2 linked regions of the Prochlorococcus marinus str. GP2 genome follow. The protein of the gene in region 1 binds, or shares a complex with, the protein of each later gene. Links are inferred from orthologs where the notes say so. Each region holds a gene or a part of one and is shown on either strand. Other genes may lie near its edges. The genes, in order: hisF and hisH.

The links.
Region 2: the proteins of hisF (region 1) and hisH are in contact, whole or in part, in a crystal structure (PDB 6RU0), measured with the Thermotoga maritima proteins. The link is inferred for Prochlorococcus marinus str. GP2 from one-to-one orthologs. Residues at the interface, in WP_004080486.1 of Thermotoga maritima: Met1, Leu2, Ala3, Arg5, Ser40, Glu41, Asp45, Glu46, Ala70, Glu71, Ile73, Asp74, Ile75, Pro76, Phe77, Asp98, Lys99, Ser122, Gln123, Glu161, Thr195, Leu196, Asn247, Arg249, Glu251; in WP_004080484.1 of Thermotoga maritima: Asn15, Arg18, Arg22, Arg117, Leu118, Pro119, His120, Met121, Gly122, Trp123, Asn124, Asn134, Gly135, Tyr136, Tyr138, Val140, Tyr158, Glu180, Lys181, Ser182, Ser183, Lys184, Ile185.

What each region holds. Positions count from the first base shown.
Region 1 is NZ_JNAH01000003.1:362,005-372,048, forward strand. Bases 6,639-9,630 are described here. They hold hisF (imidazole glycerol phosphate synthase subunit HisF), read left to right. Parts: upstream 6,639-7,745; coding sequence 7,746-8,516; downstream 8,517-9,630. Other genes in these bases: chlG (chlorophyll synthase ChlG), read right to left, coding at 6,639-7,453; petP (cytochrome b6f subunit PetP), read right to left, coding at 7,462-7,686; ubiE (bifunctional demethylmenaquinone methyltransferase/2-methoxy-6-polyprenyl-1,4-benzoquinol methylase UbiE), read left to right, coding at 8,562-9,263; EU91_RS05615 (DUF721 domain-containing protein), read right to left, coding at 9,269-9,630. Also shown: tRNA (guanosine(18)-2'-O)-methyltransferase TrmH, read right to left, coding at 1-179; EU91_RS05670 (hypothetical protein), read left to right, coding at 276-479; EU91_RS05665 (thiol-disulfide oxidoreductase DCC family protein), read left to right, coding at 657-1,049; EU91_RS05660 (TIGR03643 family protein), read left to right, coding at 1,052-1,288; EU91_RS09015 (DUF2256 domain-containing protein), read left to right, coding at 1,292-1,423; EU91_RS05655 (cryptochrome/photolyase family protein), read left to right, coding at 1,420-2,910; EU91_RS05650 (hypothetical protein), read left to right, coding at 3,016-3,195; EU91_RS05645 (16S rRNA (cytosine(967)-C(5))-methyltransferase), read left to right, coding at 3,409-4,725; EU91_RS05640 (transglycosylase domain-containing protein), read right to left, coding at 4,735-6,504; more of chlG, read right to left, coding at 6,506-6,638; more of EU91_RS05615, read right to left, coding at 9,631-9,754; EU91_RS05610 (biotin--[acetyl-CoA-carboxylase] ligase), read left to right, coding at 9,830-10,044.
Region 2 is NZ_JNAH01000005.1:59,865-69,739, forward strand. What follows is about bases 4,150-6,972. They hold hisH (imidazole glycerol phosphate synthase subunit HisH), read left to right. Parts: upstream 4,150-5,163; coding sequence 5,164-5,781; downstream 5,782-6,972. Other genes in these bases: EU91_RS0108690 (GuaB3 family IMP dehydrogenase-related protein), read left to right, coding at 4,150-4,597; trxA (thioredoxin), read left to right, coding at 4,829-5,152; rsmD (16S rRNA (guanine(966)-N(2))-methyltransferase RsmD), read left to right, coding at 5,795-6,394; petG (cytochrome b6-f complex subunit V), read right to left, coding at 6,371-6,490; EU91_RS03415 (c-type cytochrome), read left to right, coding at 6,546-6,932. In the rest of the region: crtL (lycopene beta cyclase), read right to left, coding at 1-632; gyrA (DNA gyrase subunit A), read right to left, coding at 657-3,254; more of EU91_RS0108690, read left to right, coding at 3,434-4,149; more of EU91_RS03410, read left to right, coding at 6,973-7,681; bchI (magnesium chelatase ATPase subunit I), read left to right, coding at 7,799-8,887; crossover junction endodeoxyribonuclease RuvC, read left to right, coding at 8,893-9,366; EU91_RS03395 (5-formyltetrahydrofolate cyclo-ligase), read left to right, coding at 9,376-9,875. UniProt on the Escherichia coli protein: IGPS catalyzes the conversion of PRFAR and glutamine to IGP, AICAR and glutamate. The HisH subunit catalyzes the hydrolysis of glutamine to glutamate and ammonia as part of the synthesis of IGP and AICAR.

The sequences.
Region 1 (10,044 bases):
TTAACGGCATTCGTTTTGCTAATAAAATTTGCTTCGAAAACTCCTGCCGCATCACATGTCCTTAATATCGCAGATAAATTATGTGGTTTATTGACATCCTCAACTAAAACGGTCAAGTTTTTCATTCTGCAATCTAAAACACTTTTGATTCGTTCAAATCTTCTTGGCAAAATTGACATTTATAATTTTTTCACACTTTTAAATTATATTCAAAAAATATTGATTACCTATTAAATCTCTTGGTTTATAATAATTTGGTAGTTTAAATTAACTCAATGGCATACATAGAATGGGACTATACAGTAATAACAAGTATGGTAGAAAAACAAGGGTGGGAATTACCTGATCGTGAATCAGAAGAATGGAATAAATTTAACGATGAATTAGGAGAGAAAATGAGAGGTGTTGGACTTATTTTTGAAAAATATTGTAAATTTACTCCTGACGTAGGAGAAGGAGTTCATCTTTTAGATGACTAATCATAAATTGTTTTAAACCATTGATGTATCCCTTAATCAATGGCTTATTAATTTATAAGATAATATAATTTCACTAAATTAGAACTGGCAATTATTAAGGCTTTATAAAGCTTGTACTCTAAAAAAAATTTTTTATTCCACAAAAAAGTTATTTAATTTCTATATTTGAATAAAAATATGAAAAATAAATTAACTTTTTTATTCGATGGTGGTTGTCCACTTTGTTTAAGAGAAACAAATTTTCTTAAAAAAAGAGATACCTTAAATCAAATTGCATTTATAGATATTAATAGTCAGGATTATGATCAAAGTTTTTTTAATGACATCTCATATTCAGAAGCTATGTCAAACCTGCATGGGATTATTGAAAATGGTGAAATTATTAGGGGACTAGATGTACTTGCATATTCTTATGAATTAGTTGGTTTAGGTTGGGTTTATTATCCCTTGAAGATTAAGCTCTTATCTCCATTATTGAGATTGGTTTACAGATATTGGGCAAAATATAGACTTCAAATTACAGGTAGATCCGATATTGAAAAAATTTGTTCCTCACAATGCGAAAAATAAATATGGAAAGTATCGATATAGACAGAGTAATAGAAATGTGTTGGGAAGATAGAACACCCTTTGAAGCTATCGAGTATCAATTTGGTTTAAAAGAGGAAGATGCGATAAAAATTATGCGTCAAAATCTTAAACCCAAATCTTTCAAAGTCTGGAGAAAGAGAGTTTCGGGAAGAAATACAAAACATATGGCCCTTAAAGATTCAACTAGATTTAAATCTACTCATAAAAGAAAATTATAAATTTTGAAAAATCTTTCTACTAAAACTTGTCCTGTTTGCAATAGGCCGTTTGATTGGCGTAAAAAATGGAAAAACTGTTGGGATGATGTTATCTACTGTTCAAAAAGATGCAGTAACAGGAAGTCGCAAAGATGAAACAAGTATCAATTATTTTCCCGAATCAACTTTTTAGAGAAAGCCCAATCTTAAAAATAAATTGTGAAGTTTTGATTTTGGAAGACTCATTATTTTTTGGAAATGATAAATTTCATAAATTAATTAATCATAAAAATAAGTTAGTTTTTCATAGAGCATCTATGCTTGCTTATAAAAATTATTTAGAAATATCTGGCTTTAAAGTTTTATATATCGAAAACAAGAATAATTTTTCTACAGTTGATTACTTATCAGAATTTATTAAAAATAAATATCAGAAAATAAATCTAATTGACCCTCATGATTTTTTAATAATGAAGAGGATTAATAATTTTGTTGAAATTAATAATTTAGCTTTAAATATTTTGCCTTCTCCTATGTTTATGAGCAGTGAAGATTTAAAAGATTTATTTGCATCAAATGCAAAAAAACCTCTTATGGGGAGATTTTATGAGAATCAAAGAAAGAGCCAAAAGATATTAGTTAATCCTGATGATACGCCTGAAGGAGGTAAATGGAGTTTCGATGAAATGAACAGAAAAAAATTGCCAAAAAAAATAAATATACCCGATACACCTAAATTACAAAAAAATAAATTTGTAGTTAATGCAGAAAGGTCATTAGCCAATTTTGATATTGAGTTTATTGGAGAAAGTAATAACTTTTTATATCCAACTAATTTTGAAGAGGCAGATGAATGGTTAAATGATTTTTTTAAACATAGATTTTTCTTATTTGGAGATTATGAGGATGCTATTTCTAAAGAAAATTCTTTTTTATGGCATAGTTTACTTTCTCCTCTTTTAAATAGCGGCTTATTAACCCCAGATGTAGTAGTAAATAAAGCATTACTTTTCGCAAAAAATAATAATGTTCCTATTAACTCTTTAGAGGGTTTTATTCGTCAAATTATTGGATGGAGAGAATTTATTTGCCTCGTCTATAAAAAGTACGGAACAAAGATGCGAAATAGTAATTTTTGGAATTTTGAAGATAAGCCAATTCCAAAATCTTTTTATAAAGGAAATACAGGAATTGAACCAGTAGACGTTGTTATAAAAAATATTATTAAATTTGGTTATTGTCATCATATTGAACGACTAATGATTGTTGGCAACTTTATGCTTCTATGTAGAATTCACCCCAACCAAGTTTATAAATGGTTTATGGAAATGTTTATTGATTCCTATGATTGGGTTATGGTCCCAAATGTTTATGGAATGAGTCAGTTTAGTGATGGTGGTATCTTTTCAACAAAGCCATATATATCAAGCTCTAATTATATAAAAAAAATGTCTAATTTTAAAAGTGGCCCATGGTGTGAAATATGGGATGGATTATTTTGGAAATTTATTAAAGATAATGAAAGCTTTTTTAGAAAGCAATATCGTTTGGCAATGTTAACGAGAAATCTCGATAAAATGTCAGAGGAAAAATTAAATAATCACTTAAAAACGGCCGATAAATTTTTAAGAGATATTAAATAAATTTAGAGTAATAACCTACATTTGTCTTTGAAAAATTAAAAGAATATTATGTTATTAAGAAATATTAAGTAAGGATGTTAACTTAGAAAATATTAGATTTATCTAATGGAAATTGGAAAGCTTTTTTTAAAAAGTAATTCGACGGGAATTATCACTTTTTCTGAATTAGATTGGATAACTACTCATCAATCTAATTTCACTAGATTAGAGGAATCCATAGCAATTAAATTAGGCAGAATGCTTGATGCAGGTTCTATCAATATTGGTTGCCGTTTGAAATCTTGAATAAGTTTTTATTTTAATAATGAAGTATCAAAAAGAGAAAAAAATATTTTTTCGGGAAAGAATCCATTCTTTAAATATCTTTCTTTTTTTAGGATTTAATCTTTCACTTATTTCTATCTTAGGTTTTATTTGGTTTAATTCTGCAATTGAAAAAGTAGTTTAAATTTTTGAATTTTTTGTATATTAAAGTTATCTTTAAAAATAAATTATATTTTGAGCATAGGATATTTACAAAGAAAAGCCGCTTGGGAAATTTTATTAAAAGTTAGTTCTGGTGATTTTTCTGATCATGCCCTTGAAAAGGTTTTAAAAAATTATCAATTTAATCCTCTTGATATAGCTTTTATTACAGAATTATCTTTTGGATGCATAAGGTATAGAAAATTTCTTGATCTCTGGACGGATCATACATCAAAAATTACTCATAAAAAGCAGCCTCCAAAGTTAAGATGGCTTCTACACATAGGTTTATATCAACTATTGAAAATGGATAAAATTCCATTTCCTGCTGCTATTTCTACCACTGTAGAAGTAGCTAAAAACACAGATTTAAATGGTTTAGCGGGGACTGTAAATGCGATATTGAGAAGTGCATCGAGAAAATTAGAACAAAAAATTTTACCGGAATTATCTTCTGATAGAAAAGAAAGAATTTCATATCTTGAATCATTTCCATTATGGCTTGTGAAGGATCTTTATAAATGGGTCGGCAATAGCGAGGGTGAAAATATCATAAAGGCATTTAATAAAAAACCTACAATTGATTTGAGAATTAACCAATTAAAAACTAATTTAAATAAATTTTTGAAGGTACTTCATGAAAATAAAATTGATGCTGAAATTATTAAAGATTTACATAATGGAATTACTCTAAAATCTAATCCAAGATCTATAAAAAATTTACCTGGATATAGTGATGGGCTTTGGACAATTCAAGATAGATCTTCTCAGTGGATAGCACCTCTCTTAAATCCAAAAGAAGGTGAAAAGATTTTAGATGCTTGTGCAGCTCCAGGAAGTAAGTCTACCCACTTGGCAGAATTAACAAATGATAGTGCTGAAATCCTTGCTGTAGATAGATCAGCAAAAAGATTAAAAATACTGCAATCAAATTTAGAAAGGTTAAATTTGAAATCTGTTAATACCCTTAAGGCTGATGCTACGAGTTTGATTGAATTAAATTCTAAGTTTATATCTTATTTTGATAAGATTTTATTAGATGCTCCATGTTCAGGCATTGGAACTCTTTCCAGGAATCCAGATTCTAGATGGTCTTTAAGTAAAGAAAAAATAAAATCTTTAACTTTATTACAGGAAAAACTTTTGGAGAGTATTTTCCCTCTTTTGAAGAAAAATGGTACTTTAGTTTATTCAACTTGCACTATTTGTCCCGATGAAAATAATCTATTAATTGAACGATTTATTGAAAAAAACAAAAATTTAAAATTGGTTAGCCAAAAACAAATTTTACCTAGCTTGGATTATCCTGGTGATGGATTTTATTCTGCAATAATTTCTTATAAATCTTAAAAATATAATTTATTTTTTAATTGGAATTTTATAAATTTCAGATATGAACTTCTTCCATAAATAAGCTGCATTTCCACTAGATAATTCAGATTCCTTGTTATCGTCGTAACCTATCCAGATCCCTGTTGTAAGGTTATCAATTGAACCAATAAACCAGAGATCTTTATTTCCATCAGATGTTCCTGTTTTCCCATAAATTTTCTTTCCTTTTATAAAGGCTGCTTTTGAAGTTCCTTCTTTTACAGATTTTTCAAGAAGTTTATTTATTTTCTCGTTTATTTTTAAATCTAATATTTTCTTGGAAATAGATTTGTTTTCCCAAATAGGTTGTTTTTTAAATGATTCTATTTTTTCTATGATTTCAGGGCTTTGGATCTTCCCATTATTGTTTATTGCAGAATATGCATTTGTGATGTTTAAAAGATTATCTCCGAAGGATCCAATAGCTAATGATGGGAATTCCTCAAACTCTTGCTCGTAACCTAGTCCAAATGAATTCGCTAAATTAATAATATTTTTTAAGCCGATTTTTTTTGTTATTGATATTGGAACGATATTTGATGAGCTTTTAAATGATTCAATCAAAGATATTGAACCTCTATAGTCTTCTGAAAAATTTTTTGGGCAATAACTTTCCCAGCATATTGGTAAGTCTTCAAATTTATCGCTTAATTTTATTCCTTCTATTAATGCAGAAGCATAAGGGATTATTTTAAAAGTAGAACCTAATGGTCTTACAGATGAAATCACTCTATTGTATTCATTAATTGATGGATTTTTGCTGGTTATCATTGCCCTGATTAGTCCTGTGTTTGATTCGATAGATAACAGAGCAAATTCAATTTCTTTAGGCCCAGCATATCTTGATATTTTTTGACCTTTTTCTTGCCAATCTTTGTTGATAGAAGATTTAATTCTTAAAAACTTATAATCATTTTTACTCCCAATTTTTTTATCTGTTTCGTGAAGAATAAAGTTTATAAGTAATTTATCATCTAAAAAATTATCAGCTGTTTGATAATTTAATTTTATTTTTTCTTTAATAGCCTTATTCTTATTTGCAAGAGAAATATATCCATCAATATACATTGATTCAAGAACTTTATTTCTATTTTTAATAGCTAGTTCTAAATCTTGATAAGGTGAATAAATTGATGGGGCTGGAGCTAATCCTGCAATTAATGCGATCTCTGATAATGTCAATTCTTCTATAAATTTTCCAAAATAAACTTGGGCAGCCTCGTCTACCCCGTGTGCTCCTGATCCTAGATAAATATTATTTAAATACAATTTTAAAATTTGATTTTTATCATATCTAAATTCAATTATGAGTGATATAAATATTTCTTTGATTTTTCTTTGAAAACTTAAATCATTATTTAGAAAAAGTAATCTAGCAACTTGTTGTGTAATCGTACTTCCTCCCTCTTTAACATAACCACTTCTAATATTTTGAATAAGGGCGCGTGAAATACTTTTTAAATCTATTCCATTATGTTTATAAAATCTTTTATCCTCAGAAGATATAAAAGCATGTTTAAGAAAAAATGGAATTTTATAATAACTATTATCTATTTCAAATTTGCGGCTTAATTTGCTTATTATCTTATTATCAGAAGATGATATTACATAAGAATAATTGGTGCCCCTTAACTTTTTATTTTTAGATACGTCAACTTTTAAAGTACTAAACATTATACTAAAAAAATAAAAAGATATTCCAGAAAAAATTAATATTGGAATTATTAAAACAAAAGACTTGAATTTAATCTTTTGCACCTTAAGCAACTAAAAAACTATGTCCTATTGCTAAAGCTGTAACTAGCATTCCAGTTATAAGGAACGGTTGGGCACTCGCTTGATATTTGACATCAAACTTTAGAGGATCTCTTAGCAACCACATATCTTGAAATGTAATTTGTGGAATTATCAATAAAACTAAAATTACAGAGGCTAAATTTTGGCCAATAATGACTAATACTATAACCATTGCCAATTGAAAAATGTCAATTAGTCCTGCACTTATTCTACTTGCATTTTTAATTCCAAATACTACTGGTAGAGAATTTAAGCCTAGCTTTGAGTCTCCTTCAACACTTTTGAAATCATTAATAACAGCAATTCCAAGTCCTGAGAGGCTATAAGCAAGTGTTAGTATCGCCGTCACGAGAGTTAATTTCCCAAACAAGGCTTGTCCTGCCCACCAAGGTAAAGCTATATAAGATGCTCCTAATGCGTAATTCCCAAGCCAACCATTCTGTTTTAATTTGAGTGGTGGAGCAGAATATATATAACTAACAAAGGAACCTCCTAATGCCAAAAGTAAGACGGAGGGGAAGCTGTGCTTAGCATATAAATCCAATAGAAAAGCAACTATTAATCCTGCTATAAGTAATACCCAGATTTGTATTTTTACATCTTTAATTGAAATTTTCCCAGAAGGAATTGGTCTATTTGGTTCATTAATTGCATCAATTTCTTTATCAAAAAAATCATTTATGGTTTGGGTATAACCAGCCAGAAGTGGTCCACTCATCAACATACATGCTAATGAAGCTAGAACATTACTAAATGTCCATTCAAAATTCCCACTTGCAGCTGCTCCACAAATGACTCCCCATATCAAAGGGATCCATGTTATGGGTTTCATTAACTGTATACGGAGTTTCCATATACTTGATGTTTCAGAGGCACCCTTAATTCCTAATAGTTGTTTTGGATCATTCACTTTACTCTTTAACCTTTCTCAATTTCTTCTGGGAAAAACCAATTTTGCTCACCATTCTGAAATTTTGCGGTGATTCCAATACTTCTGCCGTCTGTCATTTTATAGCCTGTTATTACGGCTTTAGGATTCGAGGATATTTGATCGATTAATTTAGCTGGTAGTCTATCTTTTACTTTGTTAATGTTAATTTTGATTTTACTACCGATTTTGGGTAATAATTTTGTTTCAGCCATAAGAGGTAAAATGGAAGCTATTATGCAAGATTAACAGCATTTGGACAATTTTTACTAAAATGGTAGCTCTTCGTTTAATTCCTTGTTTAGATGTCGCCCATGGCAGAGTGGTTAAAGGTGTAAATTTTGTTAACTTGAGGGACTCAGGCGATCCTGTTGAATTGGCTTGTATGTATTCTGATGAGGGCGCAGATGAATTAGTATTCTTAGATATAAGAGCTAGTGTAGAAAATAGAAATACATTAGTTGACCTTGTCTCTAGGACCGCAAAATCAGTGAAAATCCCATTTACAGTAGGTGGAGGAATAGATTCTGTTTCTGCAATTAATGATCTTTTAAGAGCTGGAGCGGACAAAGTGAGTTTGAATTCTTCTGCTGTAAGAAGTCCAGATTTAATTTCTAAAAGTTCTAGGGAATTTGGTAATCAATGTATCGTAATAGCAATTGATGCTAAAAGAAAAGTTAATAAGACAGATCAATGGGAGGTATATGTAAAAGGAGGGAGAGAAAATACTGGAATAGATGTATTAAGTTGGGCAAAGAAAGTTGAGGATTTAGGCGCAGGGGAAATTTTGCTTACTTCAATGGATGGTGATGGCACACAGAATGGATATGATTTAAATCTGACTGAAGCTGTTACCAATATTGTTAACATCCCAGTGATTGCTTCTGGAGGAGCGGGTTGTTTAGAAGATATCTATGATGTTTTCAATGAAGGCAGGGCATCTGCCGCACTTTTAGCATCATTACTTCATGATAAGAAACTTTCTTTAAGAGAAATAAAGACTTTCCTCCTCGAAAAAAAACTTCCAATTAGACCATATGAATAAAAAATTTAATTTAATACCAAAAAGAAATAAGTTAAAAATTTAAAAATGAAATTCACAAAAACTATCGAAGTCAAAAATATATTTAATAAAATTTCTTATAAATATGACTTTTTAAATAATCTATTAAGTTTTGGGCTGCACAGATTTTGGAAAAGGAAATTAGTTAATTTATTGGAACCTTTAAATGGTGAAGATTGGGCTGATTTATGCTGTGGAACTGGAGATTTAGCATTCTTAATTTCTAAAAGAGTTAGTCCAAGGGGATCAATTACTGGGATTGACAGTGCAAAGGATATCTTAAATATTGCAAAAAAAAAATCAGAGCTTAAAAAAAATAAATTTGTTAAGTGGGAAGTTAAAGATGTATTAGAAATTAATGATTATTCAAAAAATTTTGATGGAATTTGCATGTCATATGGACTTAGAAACTTGAATAATGTTGAAGAAGGAATAAAAAAAGTTTTTGATCTTTTGAAGGATAAGGGAAGGGCAGGATTTTTGGATTTTAATCACTCAACAAGAAATTCTTTATCCAATATTTTTCAGAAAATTTATTTGAGATTAATTGTAGTATCCATTTCGCGGCTTTTTAATTTAGGTCCAGAGTACGCATATATTGAAAAAAGTATTAGTAATTTTCCAAAGAAAAATGAGCTTATAAATATTGCTAAGGAAGTTGGATTTAAAAAAGCTGAATATAGGACTATTTGTGGGGGACAAATGGGAATACTAATTTTAACTAAATAAAAAATTTAGTTTTTTATTTTTCTCCAACAAAAAGAACACTTTCCCCATCTTTTGATTTCGCCCTCAGGAGTAGGGGAATTACAAATAATACAAATGCACATATTATTTTGATTGATTCTGCTTGGATGGTTTGCCCAAACTATCTTCGCATTAGTAGCTTTAATATTTTTATTTTTAATTTCATAATTTTGTATTATTTTTATTTCATTCAAAGTTATTCCAATTTTCTCGATTCTCTCTTTTAATTTATGCTTGTTATAGATTAAAGCTTGGCGCCACTGTGGATGATTTACTGCAATAGTAAGTATTTTTTTTTCAATATTTAATGGTTTGCATTCTTCAAATAGCTCCAAGCCAATTAAGTTCTTCCATTTTTCTTCGATCTGAGAAAGTTTATCTAAGTCTCCGCAGGATTTTTTGAAATTATCAAGACAATTTTTTAATGGATGTGGATTCCTTCTATTCACTATTGGCGAATATTTTTTGTCCAATTTGTAAAATTTACTTATTAAGACTAAAGTTAATCTAATCTTTAAAAAGATGCTCGTTGTTTTAATAAAAAATTTGTGAAAGTTATTGGACCTGCAGCTAAGACAGTTTTTTATTTAAAAAAAATACAGGGTCAATATCCAACTTGGACACTTCATTACAAAATAAAATGTAAAAGTACCGAAAATGAGCTAACAAACTTGCTTAAATATACTGAAATAAAGAAAAACCAGCCAGTAGCGATAATCGCAAGAGAACAATTCTCAGGGGTTGGCCAAAATTTAAAAACTTG
Region 2 (9,875 bases), on another replicon or contig:
TTGCCTAGATCCATTGCATAAAGAAAGGAAGGAGATGATAACTTTTCTTCATTGTTTAAATGATTTGGACGAAAATCCATAAGAACAAATTGTTCTTTATTAACAGGAGGTGATGTAAATTTACCTACAATTCCGTAAGCAGCTTGTTGAGCGATTTCATTTTGAACTGGTCTTTTTACAAAATTACTTTTATGACCACTTGCGTCAATAACTAATCTCGCCTTTATTTTGAGACCTGAAAAACAAATTACCTCAGATAGTTTATTTTTTTCTTTAATGTCTTTTGCTGTTTCATTCAACCATTCAATCCCTTTACATTTTTTTAAAAGCTCATTTTGAAAGGCTTCTTGATTTATTAAACCATAATCATAGTTGTGTTTTGTCGGAGTATCCCCTTTTTTATTTTCCCCATCTCCAAAAAAACTAACTGTTTTACACCATCGGTGAGATAACAAGGACTCTAACCCTAATTCTTCTAATTCAGATGCCCAGATACCATATGTATTCTCCCATTTTTCATTTGGAGATTTTGTAGATATTCCCTTAATATTTAGATCCTGCTTGGCTAATTCTGAAGCTAAACATAATGCGGCAGGACCTGAACCTAAAATTAAAATATCAAGTATTTCCATGTTATTTAGCTAACCATAAGCCTTTTAATTTTCTTCAACTGAGCTAGGTTGGTCTTTTTCCTCTATTTGTTCACGAGGTACCAATACCACTTCAGATAAATGATCACCGTCATCTAATCTTTGTAATTTTACTCCTGTAGCTGCCCTCGATTGCTGAGAGATTTTATCTGCGTTTGTTCTTACTATTACGCCTTTTTCTGTCACAAGTAGTAATTCTTCTCCCTCGCCAAGGACCTTCAAACAAACTAGCTGATCATCTTTAATTCTAAATTTTATTGCTCTCAAACCCATGCCTGCTCTTTTTTGTAATCTAAACTGAGCTACAGGTACTCTCTTTCCCAGTCCGAATGCACTGGCTATCAATACCCATGGACCATCTGAAGAGTTTTCTTCAACATTATCATCAAGATCTTCTGTGAGTTCCTCGATTTTGGCCAATTGATCAACCAAATTAGATGTTAAAACATCCATAGAAACTAGATTGTCTCCTTCTCTTAAGTTCATTGATTTAACTCCTCTTGCTGTTCTACCAAGTGGTCTTAATTCATTGATATCTAGTCTGAAATGAATCGCCATTCCTGTTTTAGATCCAATTAAAACACTATCGTCTTCTTTTGATAATCTTACCCAGGTTAGGGCATCTCCATCCTCAAGATTAATTGCTATTAGTCCATTTGAGCGAATTTTTGAAAAAGCAGAAAGTGCAGTTCTTTTTATAAAACCAGCTTTTGTTAGCATTAATAAATAACGATCGTCAACAAAAGAATCCACAGCAACTAGAGAAGTTATTTTTTCTTCTCTTGGAATTGGGAGAAGTTGAACTGATGGAGTCCCTTTTGCTGTTCTGCTACTCATAGGAACCCTATATGCTGGGAGAGCATAAGCTACTCCTCTATCACTGAAAAGCAAAAGAGTATCATGATCATTACAGCTTATAAATAATTTCACGTCATCATCTTCTTTGGTTTTTGTGCCAGCTTTACCCCTTGAACCACGACTGGTAGATTCAAAATCATTAACAGGCATTCTTTTTAAATAACCTGCTTCAGTTAATAGAACTACGGATCTGTCATTAGCTATAAGATCAATATCATCTAATCCTCCGCCTAAATCTAGTATTTCTGTTTTCCTTGGAGAAGAAAATCTTTCATCAATTTTATTAAGTTCTTCAAGAATAATTTCAAAAATTCTTTCTTTACTATTTAATATTTGCTGATAAAGGTTGATTTTTCGGGTTAACTCATTATGTTCACCTTTGATTTTATCTGCTTCAAGTGCTGTTAATCTTCTTAACTGCATCTGTAGAATTGCATCTGCCTGTATGGAAGATAATTTGTGGTCTTTTTGTAATTTTTCTCGAGCTGATATTGAATCTTTCGCTGATCTTATTAGATTTATAATTTGATCCATAGCATCTAAGGCTAATAAAAGACCCTTTACAATATGATCTCTTTCTTCTGCTTTTTTTAATAAAAATGTTGTTCTTCGTCTTATTGTCTCAACCCTAAAATTTAGAAATACGTCTAACATTTTCCTGAGAGAAAGTGTTGTGGGCTCTCCTTTTACTAAAGCGAGGATATTTGCACTAAAGTTATTTTGTAGAGGTGTTAACTTAAATAAATTATTTAAAACTACTTGTGGGTAGGCATCTCTTTTTAGTTCAATAACAATCCTCATCCCATCTCGATCACTTTCATCTCTAATATCAGAAATACCTTCTAATTTTTTTTCATTAACTAAGTCAGCAATTCTTTCTATCAAAGCCGCTTTATTGGTTTGAAATGGAAGCTCTGTAATTATTACTGCATCTTTCTCTGCTCTACCAATGGATTTAATTTGCTCAATATTTGCTACCCCTCTCATGGTTATTGACCCTCTTCCTGTTTTGAAAGTTTCTTTAATACCGTCTCTGCCTAAGATTTGACCACCTGTGGGGAAATCAGGACCCTTAATTATCTCAAAAAGTTTACTATCTTCAATTGAAGAGTTATTGATTATTGATTTAAGACCATTAATTAATTCCCCTAAGTTATGAGGTGGAATATTAGTTGCCATTCCTACTGCTATTCCAGATGATCCATTTAGAAGTAGTTGAGGGATCCTAGCAGGTAAAACTGTTGGCTCTTGCTGAGAACCGTCAAAGTTATCGGCGAAATCTACAGTTTCAGATTCAATATCCTCTAATAAACTTTCATCCGTAAGAGACTGTAAACGAGATTCTGTATATCTCATTGCTGCTGGAGGGTCGTTATCAACAGAACCAAAGTTTCCATGGCCATCTATGAGTGGCATCCTCATAGAGAAATCCTGAGCCATCCTAACCAAAGCATCATAAACAGCAGTATCGCCATGAGGATGGTATTTACCGAGTACTTCTCCTACGACTCTTGCACATTTTCTGTATGGTCTACCGCTAGTCAAGCCAAGTTCATACATTGCATAAAGAATTCTTCTGTGAACAGGTTTTAATCCATCTCTTGCATCTGGAAGAGCACGACCAACTATAACGCTCATTGCATACTCAAGATATGAACGAGACATCTCATTTCTTAGGTCAGTCTGAATAATTCGGTCGTTATTTTCGCTTAATCCTGAGTTGTCGGAATCTAAAATATCAGACATACAAAAATCCTTTCTTTAATAATAATCGCTGATTGTCATAATGAATAAAAAAAAAGATTTATTTAATTCCCAAATACTTACATTTACACACAAATCAAAATAAAACCTGTTGTTTTTGAATAAACCTTGGCTTATTACCCCTTTAGTTGTTAATTTAATCAGAATAAAAGAAAACTACCGTGAATATTGAACTTGGTTTAAATAAAAAAGTCAGACGGGCTTATGGCATCGATGAAATAGCTTTAGTCCCTGGTAATAGAACACTTGATTACGATTTGACTGATCCTTCTTGGTCAATAGGTGATTTCAAAAGAGAAGTTCCGATCGTCGCTAGTGCCATGGATAGTGTTGTCGATGTCAATACGTCTGTAGAGCTCACAAAATTAGGTGCCCTTGGGGTTATTAATATGGAGGGAGTACAAACACGATATGAAAACCCTGATGAAATATTGAATCAAATAGCATCAGTAGGGAAGAATGATTTTGTTCCATTAATGCAGAAAATATATAGTGAACCGGTCAAGGAGGGATTGATTGTACAAAGAATAAATGAGGTTAAAGAAAGAGGAGGTATAGCAGCTTTTAGTGGGACTCCTCAAGCTGCCATTAAGTTTAAAGAAACACTTAACGATTCCAAAATAGATCTATTTTTTCTTCAAGGAACAGTTGTTTCCACTGAACATCTTGGTATGGAAGGTAAGGAAACCTTAGATATTAAAGATCTCTGTCAATCTATGAATGTCCCAGTTGTAGCAGGTAATTGTGTTACTTACGAAGTTGCAAAACTTCTCATGGATGCTGGAGTTGCAGGATTGATGGTTGGGATAGGACCCGGAGCGGCATGTACATCAAGAGGAGTATTGGGAATTGGAATCCCTCAAGCAACTGCAATTGCTGATTGTAGTGCGGCAAGAAATGATTACTTTAAAGAAAGTGGTCGTTATATCCCTATTATTGGTGATGGAGGAATTGTTACTGGCGGAGATATCTGTAAATGTTTAGCATGTGGGGCAGATGCTGTAATGATTGGATCCCCAATAGCTAAATCCTCCAACGCTCCAGGTAAAGGATTTCACTGGGGGATGGCTACTCCAAGTCCAGTTTTGCCAAGAGGCACAAGAATTGAAGTTGGTTCTACAGGATCCTTAGAAAGAATAATTAAAGGTCCTGCCTTACTTGATGATGGAACACATAACTTATTAGGAGCCATTAGAACCTCAATGAGTACTCTTGGGGCAAAAAATATTAAAGAAATGCAAGAAGTTGAAATAGTTATCGCACCATCGCTTCTTACAGAAGGTAAGGTTTATCAAAAAGCTCAGCAGCTTGGGATGGGTAAGTAGTTCACCTAGAGCAAAATTATAAATCCTTAGTGAATTAAGTATTTATTTGAAAAATTTTCTAATTAGGAGTTATTATGAAATGATGGGGGAAACCCCATACTCCTCACACACTAAATCGCCCGTTTAATCGGGCTTTTTTTAGACATTTTGTTACTTATATTATTTAATCTGTAATGAAATCATCACTTAAAAGAATTGCCTGCTAAATTTTCAAAAAGGAATACTTAAATTATGTCATCAGCTCCAGCCGTAACTGATTCTTCATTTGACAAGGATGTACTGCAAAGTGATCTACCAGTATTGGTTGATTTTTGGGCCCCATGGTGCGGTCCATGTAGGATGGTCGCTCCAGTTGTAGAAGAAATCTCAAAAGACTTTGAAGGAAAAATTAAAGTTTTTAAATTAAACACAGATGAGAATCCAAATGTAGCCAGTCAGTACGGAATTAGAAGTATTCCTACATTAATGATCTTTAAAGGAGGTCAAAAGGTTGATACCGTTGTTGGAGCTGTGCCAAAAGCAACTCTTTCTAGCACTTTAACTAAGCATTTATAAATTTAAAAGCTTTGCATAAAATTGGACTAATAGACTATGGAATGGGTAATATACATTCTGTAACAAAATCTCTAGAAAGTCTTGGAGAAGAAATTATATTAATTAAAAACTTTAATGATTCCAAGCTTTGTAAGGCGCTAATACTTCCTGGGGTTGGAGCATTTGACCCCGCGATGAATAATCTCATAAATACTGACTTGATAACTGATTTGAAAAATTGGATTAAAAGTGGGAAATCCTTTTTTGGGATATGTTTAGGTCTCCAACTCCTTTTTGAATCTAGTGATGAAGGAAAAGTTCAAGGGTTGGGAATTTTAAAAGGAAAAATACAAAAATTACCCAATATAGTTAACCAAAGAATCCCACACATGGGTTGGTGCCAACTTTTACCTACAAAAAAAAATACTTTATTTGGGATTGAAGAATTAAATAATTGGGTTTATTTTGTACATTCCTATCATGCAATCCCAGATGACTTAAATATTATTGCAGCTCAGGTTGATTATGGCTCTGAAAAATTAACTGCAATGATTGAGAATGATAATTTATTGGCCTGTCAATTTCATCCGGAAAAATCTGGAAAAACTGGTGAAAAACTTTTGAGAAGATGGCTGAGTAATATTCAATAACATATGCTTAGGGATGAAGACTAATTTAAGATTAATAGGTGGTAAAAAACTCCAAAGTCCAAATAATTCTTATACCAGACCTACAACTTTGAGAGTGAGAGAGGCCATATTTAATATATTGAACAAAAGAGTTGAAAATAGTAACTGGTTAGATTTATTTAGTGGAACAGGGGCCATATCTTGTGAAGCCTATAATCACGGGGCAAGCAAAATAATCGCAATTGAAAAAAACAAAATTAACTCAAAAATTTGCTTAGAAAATTTACTCTCGTTGGAGAATATAGAGAATAGGAGAAAAGATATAGAAGTTATTTGCAAAGACGTTTTGAAATGGACAAAACCTAATTATGAAAGAAACTTATCATCTAGAAATATGGATTTAAACAAATTAAAATTTGATTTTGTTTATCTAGATCCTCCATACGATGCTGATTCCCATGAATTAGTTTTAAATCAATTATTTAATTGTAATCTTTTAAAAAAAGATTCAACAGTTATTTGTGAACATTCTCCAAATCTATTTATTAAAAAAAGTACTCTGTGGGAAACTATAGATATAAGGAATTATGGGCAGTCAAGATTAACATTTTTAATCAATGTCCAGCATCCCTGAACCTCTTCTGTATTGATTCCATGCACTTACGAATAATCCAAGAAGAGTTATTGGAACTAAACCTAAAACAATTCCACATAGAAGAGGCTCGATCATTTTTTTGCCTTTTTTGAATTTCTTATTCACAATTGTTACATAGAGATTATTTTTTGTGTCAACATCTTCATCAACTGCAGCAGAAAGAGATTTTAAGAGAGAATTCTTAAAAATTGTTTTTGTTGTATTTGGAGTTTTATTGATTTGTTTCTCAATATTTTTCGTTAATCATCATGAAAATAACAAATATATTATTGAAACTCTTGAGCTTAATGGCTCTGCTGAGGAAGGAGATGCTCTTTTTAAGATAAATTGTGTTGGATGTCATGGAATTACAGCAAGAGGTTTAGTGGGCCCAGACTTACACTCAATAACACAACGTTTGAATGATAAAGAGATAATAAAACAGGTTACTGGAGGCCTGACACCTCCTATGCCAAGTTTTGAAATTGATCCTGTAAATATGTCCAATTTATTAAAATATCTGCATAGCCTTGAATGATTTTGGGAAAAAATTTTTCTAATTTAAAAGTAATTTTAGTTGAACCAAATGGCCCTTTAAATGTAGGAAGCGTTGCTAGATTATGCAGTAATTTTGAAGTTGATGAATTAAGAATTGTTTCGCCTAAATGCGACATATTTTCTTTAGAAGCAAAGAAAATGGCTCTTAAAGGTCAAAAATTCCTTAAACATTGTAAGGTTTTTAATGATCTTCAAAAAGCAATTTTTGATTGTGATTTGGTTCTAGCATCTTGTGGAAGGATTGATGTGAATAAAGATTCATTTTTTGTATCTTCTGAAGATATATTTGATTGGACATTATCATTTAAGAAGATAAATAATTTAGCAATTATATTTGGAAGAGAAGATAGAGGTTTAACTAACAGTGAATTGCTTCTAGCAAATAAAACTTTTAATATTCCAACTTCTAAGAATAATCCTTCATTAAATCTTTCTCACGCTGTTTCAATAGTTTTGTATGAATTAAATAAATCTTCTAAAAAGAATTTAAATAATGAATTAAAAGTTTTTAAATTGGCATCATCGAAAGAAGTGCATAATACATTTATAGAGATAGAGGAAATGCTTTTGCAAGTTGGATATCTCTTGAAACATACCTCCAAGGCAAAAATCAGTAAATTTAAGAATTTTATTTTGAGGGCAAATACATCTACGCATGAAATAAATGTTTTAAGAGGAATTGTCCATCAAATAAACTGGTTTTTGAACAGTTCAAAAAAAAATAAGTAAGTATAAATTTGATTAGTTATTATTCACTTCTTGTTTTAATTTGATAGGGATATTTACTAAAAACATTTTCTGAAGTAGCATCTATTGATTATTTGAATATTTAAGAAAACTAAAACTGTGCCTACAACAAAGAAAAGAAGAGTTTTTCCTTTTACAGCAGTAATTGGTCAAGAAGAAATGAAATTGGCTCTCTTGTTAAATGTTATTGATCCAAGAATTGGAGGTGTGATGATAATGGGTGATAGAGGCACTGGAAAGTCTACTACAATCAGAGCCTTAGCTGATTTGTTGCCAGCAATCGATGTTGTTAAAGACGATCCATATAATAGTTCACTAGTCGATCCTGATTTACAAAGTAAAGAAGTTTTGGAAAAAATTACTCAAGGAGAAAATCTAGAGAGTATTCAAAAACAAGTACCTATGGTTGACTTGCCTTTAGGAGCTACTGAAGACAGGCTTTGCGGAACCATTGATATAGAGAAGGCTTTGAGCGAAGGTGTCAAGGCTTTCGAACCAGGTCTATTAGCAAAAGCTAATAGGGGTTTGCTATATGTTGATGAAGTGAATTTACTTGATGATCATTTAGTTGATGTACTTTTAGATTCGGCCGCTTCTGGATGGAATACAGTTGAAAGGGAGGGGGTCTCAGTTCGACATCCTGCGAGGTTTGTCCTAATTGGTTCAGGAAATCCAGAAGAAGGTGAATTAAGGCCTCAACTATTGGACAGGTTTGGAATGAGCGTTGAAGTTAAGACAGTTAGAGATGCTGAATTAAGAGTTCAAGTAGTTGATCAAAGAACTTCTTTTGATGATAATCCTGATGAGTTTTCATTGAGTGTTGAAAAACAACAGGATGAACTTCAACAAAAAGTTATTAAAGCACAAGAAATATTAAATTCTGTTCAAATGGATGATGACTTAAGATTAAATATTTCTGCAATCTGCGGGGAACTAGATGTGGATGGTTTACGTGGAGATATTGTTACAAATAGGTCTGCAAGGGCAATTGCAGCATTTGAGGGCAGAACTGAAGTGCAAGAAGATGACATAGCAAGGGTTATTTCTTGTTCCTTAAGACATAGACTTAGAAAAGATCCCTTAGAACAAGTTGATTCAGGTGAAAGAGTTATTCAAGCTTTTTGTAAAGTATTTGATTTAGATGTAAAAGATAATCTTTCAAAATTTCAATTGTCTGCTGAAGCTTAATAACAGTGAGAATAATTGGGATTGACCCTGGATTAGCTAGAGTTGGTTATGGAATAATAGAGATAGAAAATGAAAGAAAGATATTATTAGATTGCGGCGTTATTGAGACAGGTAAAGATAAAAAAGAAGAAGATAGACTTTATGAGATATTCCAAGATCTAAATGAATTAATAAATCATTGGAACCCAACTGCAGCGGCAGTAGAAAAATTTTTCTTTTACAGGTCAAGCACTACCATTAGTGTGGTGCAGGCTAGAGGCGTGATTATGATGGTATTGGCCTCTAAAAAAATTCATGTTAGTGAGTATTCACCTGCTCAGATAAAATTAACAATTGCTGGGTCTGGAAAGGCATCTAAGAAAGATATTCTTGATGCTGTTATGTATAACTTAGATCTTAAAAATCCTCCAAAACCTGATGATTCAGCAGATGCATTGGCTATAGCACTCACAAAACTAAATGAGGATGGCTTTAACTGAAAATTTAATATGACAATCTTTGAAAATAAGAAATTGGAGAGGGATATGTTTAGAAAACTAAGAGATGGAATTTCTCTTAATCAAAGAGAAAATGTAGAAAAAAATGTAAAATTATATATTGATTCATTTGTTAAGGGATATAAAAATGTTGGTTATATAGGCATATATTGGCCTCTAAAAAATGAAGTTGATATAAGAAGTCTCAAGAAAAAATTTACTTTAGCTTTGCCTAGATGTAAAGATAAAAAAGAGTTGTTATTTTATCCATGGGACGAAAAACCTCTTACCAAAGATTATGAGGGTATACTTAGTCCAAATAACTCTTCCCCATTAAGTCATTTGCAGATAAGCTTGATATTTGTACCATGTCTTTCCGTCGATAAAAATTTAACAAGATTAGGTTATGGAGGAGGTTATTTTGATAAATTAAGGAGAAATAATGATTGGAGAAATGTTCCATGCATTGGAGTATTAACTTCTAATTGTGTAAGTACGATGCCATTAACCAG